2 regions of the Streptomyces sp. NPDC048636 genome follow, and region 1 is predicted to be linked to the other one. Evidence: riboswitches for the same ligand, from Rfam matches in the RefSeq annotation. Region 1 holds a riboswitch; the other holds the start of a gene.
What was found. Region 1 has a riboswitch for glycine ahead of gcvP (aminomethyl-transferring glycine dehydrogenase). Riboswitches for the same ligand answer to the same signal wherever they lie in the genome.
Positions count from the first base shown of each region.

Region 2: it holds a riboswitch for glycine, as region 1 does, so the genes downstream of both, gcvT (glycine cleavage system aminomethyltransferase GcvT) here and gcvP (aminomethyl-transferring glycine dehydrogenase) in region 1, are expected to answer to the same signal.

Region 1 covers NZ_JBEZHR010000011.1:213,149-216,545, forward strand. Annotated here, with positions in the region: gene gcvP (aminomethyl-transferring glycine dehydrogenase) at 1-2,114, opposite strand, end outside; glycine riboswitch at 2,303-2,401, opposite strand; gene AB0C66_RS27055 (PRC-barrel domain-containing protein) at 2,515-2,844, shown strand; gene AB0C66_RS27060 (DNA polymerase IV) at 2,820-3,397, opposite strand, start outside.
Region 2 covers NZ_JBEZHR010000001.1:1,037,746-1,041,142, forward strand. Annotated here, with positions in the region: gene glyA (serine hydroxymethyltransferase) at 1-621, opposite strand, end outside; gene gcvH (glycine cleavage system protein GcvH) at 645-1,022, opposite strand; gene gcvT (glycine cleavage system aminomethyltransferase GcvT) at 1,147-2,274, opposite strand; glycine riboswitch at 2,435-2,546, opposite strand; gene AB0C66_RS04770 (AAA family ATPase) at 2,742-3,392, shown strand.

The DNA of each region.
Region 1 (3,397 bases):
CCCGGCTCGGCGAGCCCGACCAGCGCGTTGAGATTGGCGCCGTCCACGTAGACCTGGCCGCCCGCGTCGTGCACGGCGGCGCAGATCTCGGTGATGTGCTCCTCGAAAACCCCGTGGGTGGAGGGGTAGGTGACCATCAGGACGGCCAGTTCGTCACCGTGCCGCTCGATCTTGGCGCGCAGGTCGTCGGTGTCCACCTCGCCGTCGTCGCCGGTCTTCACCACGACGACCTTCATGCCCGCCATCACGGCACTGGCCGCGTTGGTGCCGTGCGCGGAGGACGGGATCAGGCAGACGGTGCGCTGGGTGTCGCCGTTGGCCCGGTGATAGGCGCGCACGGCCAGCAGCCCGGACAGCTCGCCCTGGGAGCCGGCGTTGGGCTGGAGGGAGACCTTGTCGTAGCCGGTGACCGCGGCGAGCCGCTCCTCCAGCTCGCGGATGAGCGTCAGATAGCCCTGGGCCTGCTCGATCGGCGCGAAGGGGTGCAGGGCACCGAACTCGGGCCAGGTGACCGGCTCCATCTCGGTCGTGGCGTTGAGCTTCATGGTGCAGGAGCCGAGCGGGATCATGCCCCGGTCCAGGGCGTAGTCCCGGTCGGACAGCCGCCGCAGATAGCGCAGCATCGCCGTCTCGGAGCGGTACTGGTGGAAGACCGGGTGGGTCAGATAGCCGTCGCCGCGCAGCAGCTCCCGCGGCAGCGCCTCGCCCGCGACCGCGTCCAGCTCGTCGACCGTGGGGATCGCGGTGCCCTCGCCGCTGCCGCCGTCGACGCCGAAGGCGGACCAGACGGCGGCCAGCTGGGCGCGCCCGGTGGTCTCGTCACAGGCGATACCGACATGGTCGGCGTCGGTCTGCCGCAGATTGACCCCGGCCTCACGGGCCGCGGCCACGATGTCGGCGGCGCGGCCGGGCACCCGGGCGGTGAGGGTGTCGAAGTAGGCGCCGTGCACCACCTCGACGCCGCCCGCCCGCAGCCCCTCGGCGAGCACGGTGGCGTAGCGGTGGGTGCGGCGGGCTATGGCGGCCAGTCCGTCCGGCCCGTGGTAGACCGCGTACATCCCGGCCATGACGGCCAGCAGGACCTGGGCGGTGCAGATGTTGCTGGTGGCCTTCTCCCGGCGGATGTGCTGCTCACGCGTCTGGAGGGCCAGCCGGTACGCCTTGTCGCCGTCGGCGTCGACCGATACGCCGACGAGACGGCCGGGCAGGCTGCGCGCGAAGGTGTCGCGGACCGCCATGAATCCGGCGTGCGGGCCGCCGAAGCCCATCGGCACGCCGAACCGCTGGCTGTTGCCGACCGCGATGTCGGCGCCCAGCTCACCGGGTGAGGTGAGCAGGGTGAGGGCGAGCAGATCGGTGGCGACGGTGACGATCGCACCGAGCTCATGCGCCCGCTCGATGACCGGGCGGGGGTCCCGCACCTCGCCGGAGGTGCCCGGGTACTGGAGCAGCACACCGAAGACACCGCGCTCGGCGACCTCGTCCGGAATGCCCTGGGCCAGATCGGCGACGACGACCTCGACCCCGGTGGGCTCGGCCCGGGTCCGGATGACCGCGATGGTCTGCGGCAGACAGTCGGCGTCGATCAGGAAGACGCCCTCCTTGACCTTGCCGACCCGGCGCGAGAGCGCCATCGCCTCGGCGGCGGCGGTGGCCTCGTCGAGCAGCGAGGAACCGGCGGTGGGCAGTCCGGTCAGATCGGAGACGGCGGTCTGGAAGTTGAGCAGGGCCTCCAGCCGGCCCTGGGAGATCTCCGGCTGGTACGGCGTGTAGGCGGTGTACCAGGCCGGGTTCTCCATCACATTGCGCAGGATCACCGGCGGGGTGAAGGTGCCGTAGTAGCCCAGGCCGATCATGGACGGCAGCACCTGGTTGCGATCGGCGAGGCCGCGCAGCTCGGCGAGGACCTCCGCCTCGCTGCGGGCCGGGGGCAGGTCCAGCGCCTCGGTGGTCTTGATGACGTCCGGGACGGCGGTCTCGGTCAGTTCGTCGAGCGAGCCGAAGCCGACCTGGGCGAGCATCTTGGCCTGCGCCCCACTGTCGGGACCGATGTGGCGCTGCTCGAACGGAGTACCGCGCTCCAGGTCGGAGAGCGAGATGCGGTTGGCGGTCATCTGCGGGGGCCTCCTGGTCTGTAACGACCGACGAGGGGCACCACGGCACGGTGCCCGGACGGCCTCCCCCTCTGTCATCAACCTGAGAGCTTCACCGGCCCGCGTACCGCCTGACCGGCTTTCACCGTCGGTGAGGAGGGGTTTCGGAGCGATGCCCGCCCGTGGCCCAACCTGCTTTCCAGAGTGACCTCACCCGCACGGTACGTGTGCCTGAGAGATTCCGGGGAGGATTTGCTCCTTCGGCGCCTCCGACAGCGATCGACGGAGAGCTCTCCCGCGCGGTGTCTACAGCCACAGCCAGCGTACCAGCGCATCTGTGGCACGGTCGGGGTGCCGACCGCTCGAGTGGCCGGGCGCGGCGATGTGGCTTTTTGTAGTTATCACTGGACAATTGCCACCTGTGGGAGAGAGCGTGCAGACCGATATCGACCCGCGGACCCTGATCGGCCGCAAGGCATTCGACCGCGAGGGCTCCAAGATCGGCACCGTGGACGAGGTCTATCTCGACGACGCGACCGGCGAGCCCGAATGGGCGGCGGTACGCACCGGGCTGTTCAGCCGCGATGTGTTCGTACCGCTGGAGCCGAGCGAGGTGGTCGGCGACACCCTGCGGGTGCCCTACGACCGGGCGCTGATCAAGGACGCCCCGGACTTCGGGGTCGGCCGCCATCTCTCGCCCGAGCAGGAGCTCCAGCTCTACCACCACTACGGACTGGACGTCACCGGCTGACCCTGGTCGGAGCCCTGGTCCGGGGCCGCGGCGGCGCCGGGGCCGTCCTGCGGGCCTGAGCCCGCCTCCCCCTCCTCCACGGGCGCGACCAGCGGCAGCGGCTCGCCCGGCTCCAGCGCGGGGTCGTCCACGGCGAAGGTCCGCACCCGGCCCGGCTCGGACCAGGGCGTCTCGAAGCGCACCGTCACCCGGCCCACCCCGCTCCCCTGCACCCATCCCGCGCCGAACTCGCCGTGCCGGATATCCGTCCCCGGCAGCCAGCGGCGCGGTGGGCCGGAGTGCTCGGCGGCCTCCTCCGCGCCCGCTCCGGCGGTTTCGGATCCCCCGCCGGCCGGGTCCGCCGCCGCGTCCTCCGCCGCCCCGTGTGCCGCCCGCGCGGCCTGTGCCGCCTGTGCCGCCTGTGCCGCCTGTGCGAACAGATCCTCCTGGGTGAAGTCCGCCAGACCGCTCACCCCCACGCCCAGCAGCCGCACCCCCGCCGTGGTGTCCACGCCCTCCAGCAGCCGGGCCGCCGCCTCCCGCACCACCGCGGGGTCGTCGGTGGGCCCGCGCA
Region 2 (3,397 bases), on a different contig from region 1:
GCCCGCGAAGTGGGCCATGTCCACCATCAGATAGGCGCCGACCTCGTCGGCGATCCGCCGGAAGGCGGCGAAGTCCAGCTGACGCGGATAGGCCGACCAGCCCGCGATCACCATCTTGGGGCTGTGCTCCTTGGCCAGCCGCTCGACCTCGTCCATGTCGACCAGGCCGGTCCGCGGGTCCACGTGGTAGGGCACCACGTTGTAGAGCTTGCCGGAGAAGTTGATCTTCATGCCGTGGGTGAGGTGGCCGCCGTGCGCCAGGTCCAGACCCAGGATGGTGTCACCGGGGGAGAGCAACGCGACCATGGCGGCCGCGTTGGCCTGGGCGCCGGAGTGCGGCTGCACATTGGCCGCCTCGGCGCCGAAGAGCTCCTTCACCCGGTCGATGGCGATCTGCTCGACCACATCGACGTGCTCACAGCCGCCGTAGTAGCGGCGGCCGGGGTAGCCCTCGGCGTACTTGTTGGTCAGGACCGAACCCTGGGCCTCCATGACGGCCACCGGAGCGAAGTTCTCCGAGGCGATCATCTCCAGGGTGGACTGCTGGCGGTGGAGCTCGGCGTCGACGGCGGCGGCGACGTCCGGGTCGAGCTCATGAAGGGAGCTGTTGAGAAGCGACATCAGGGTCCCGATCGAGAGGAGGGTCAGTTTTCGCAGAAGGCGGTGTAGTCATCGGCGGAGAGCAGGTCGTCCGGCTCGTCCGTCACCCTCACCTTGAACAGCCAGCCGCCCTCGAAGGAGGCGGAGTTCACCAGCGCCGGGTCGTTCACGACGTCCTCGTTGATCTCGGTGACCTCTCCGCTGACCGGGGCGTAGAGGTCGCTCACCGACTTCGTGGACTCCAGCTCGCCACAGCTCTCACCGGCGGTGACGGTGGCGCCCACCTCCGGAAGCTGGACGTAGACGACATCGCCGAGCGAGTTGGCCGCGAACTCGGTGATGCCGATCGTCGACACACCGTCCTCGGTGGCCGACAGCCACTCGTGCTCCTTGCTGTAGCGCAGCTGCTGGGGGTTGCTCATGGTCCGATTCTCCTGGATGCGAGGGAGTGATGAGGAACGGGTCTTGGCTGATGGGACGGGGTGGGCGCGCCGGAGGGCACTCCGTGCCGGTGAGGTGGCGCCCGGTGACGGCCGACCGGAGCGGTCAGCGCTCCCGCCGGTAGAAGGGGAGGGCGACAACCTCGTACGGCTCACGGGTACCGCGGATGTCCACGGCCACGCCCTCGGTACCGGGCTCGGCGTGCTCCGCGTCCACATAGGCGATGGCGAGGGGCTTGCCGAGAGTGGGGGAGGGGGCACCCGAGGTGACCTCGCCGATCACCGCGCCGTCCGGGCCCACCACGGGGTATCCGGCGCGCGGCACCCGGCGGCCTGAAGCGATCAGCCCCACCAGGGCGCGCGGGGGGCGGCTCTCCGCCCGGCGCGCCGCCGCCCGGAGCGCCTCGCGCCCCACGAAGTCCCCGGTCTTCTCGAACTTCACCACCCGGCCGAGCCCGGCGTCGAAGGGGGTCGTGGCGGTGGTCAGCTCATGTCCGTACAGCGGCATCCCCGCCTCCAGCCGCAGGGTGTCCCGGCAGGAGAGACCGCAGGGCGTCAGGCCCACCGGAGCGCCCGCCTCGGTCAGCGCCTGCCACAGCCGCTCGGCGTCCGCCGGTGCGACGAAGAGCTCGAAGCCGTCCTCGCCGGTGTAGCCGGTGCGGGCGATCAGCGCGGAGACGCCCGCGACGGTGCCCGGCAGCCCGGCGTAGTACTTGAGGTTGTCCAGGTCGGCGTCGGTGAGGCTCTTGAGGATCCCGGGCGACTCCGGACCCTGGACCGCGATCAGCGCGTACGCCTCGCGGTCGTCCCGTACGGCCACGTCGAAGCCGGTGGCCCGCTCGGTGAGGGCGTCCAGCACCACCTGGGCGTTCGAGGCGTTGGCCACCACCATGAACTCTTCGTCGCCGAGGCGGTAGACGATCAGGTCGTCGAGGATGCCGCCCTCGGCGTCGCAGATCATGGTGTAGCGGGCGCGGCCCACGGCGAGCGCCGACAGGTATCCGACCAGGGCGTGGTCCAGGGCCTGCCCGGCCTGCGGACCGGTGAGAGTGATCTCACCCATATGGGAGAGGTCGAAGAGCCCGGCGCGGGTGCGCACGGCGTGGTGCTCGTCGCGCTCGCTTCCGTAGCGCAGCGGCATGTCCCAGCCGGCGAAGTCGGTCATGGTGGCGCCGAGCGCACGGTGCAGCGCGTCCAGCGCGGTGCGTCGTGGCGCGGTCGGGGCGTCGGTCATGATTCAGGCTCCAAGATCAGGATCGAGGCTGGGGCATCAAGGACGCAGAACGTCCTCCCCATCTGTCATCGGAACCTGAGAGGTTCGCCGCGACGCCCGCACGGGGTCCGGCTTGCACCTTGGGTGGAGCCACACACAGCGGCTCGCTTTTCAGATCTGCCTCGCCCGCGCGGTATGTGGGGCCTGAGAGATTCAAGGGAGGACTTGCTCCTTCGGCGCCCCGGCCGGCCGGCGACTGCCGGTGTGACCAAGGACTCTCCCGCGCGGATTCAAGCGGCCGGTATGGAGTTGCGCGGCCATCATCGCACGTACTCGCGAGAAGGGAACCCCCGGTCCGCGAGGTGACCGCCTTGATGGGCATTACCTTTTCTTGACACTCTTCGGGTACGAGCCGCAGTGACCGACCTTGGAGGACGATCACGGTGCATGGGCAGGGAACGTTTGCGACGTCACGTGGGCCCCTGCCGGTGCGGCGCGGACGCGCGCCCTCCGGGGGACCGGTCCGGCCGGGGCGCAGGGTGCCGGTGCACGATCTGCGCACCGCCGACGAGAGCCGCGCGGCCGTGCCCGAACTGCGCTATCCGGCCCACGACGTACTGGTCGCCTCCGGGCTGCCGGGCAGCGGCAAGACCACACTGATCAGCCGGACGGTCGCCCCGCTGGACGAAGAGGGCGGCACGGTGGTCCGGATCGACTCCCAGGACATGCGCGAGGCGTGGGAGCGGCGGCTGCCCGGCTGGCTGCCCTACGCGCTCTACCGGCCGCTGGTCCGCTGCGCCCACTACGCCGGGCTGCGCCGCGCGCTGCGCGCCGACGCCAGTGTGGTGGTGCACGACTGCGGCGCGCTGCCCTGGGTCCGCCGCTGGCTGGCCTGGGACACCCGGCGCCGGGGCCGGCGGCTCCATATGGTCCTGCTGGACGTGGACCCCGGGGTGGCGCTGGAGGGGCAGGCCGCCCGGGGCCGCGGGGTCTCGGGGTACGCCTTCGGACGCCACCGCCGCGCGGTGCGGCGGCTGGTCGCCGGGGTCGAGGCGGGACGGCCGCCGCAGGGCTGTGCCTCCGCGGTGCTGCTGGACCGGGAGGCGACCAGCGCGCTGCGGGGCATCTCCTTCGAATGAGGCAC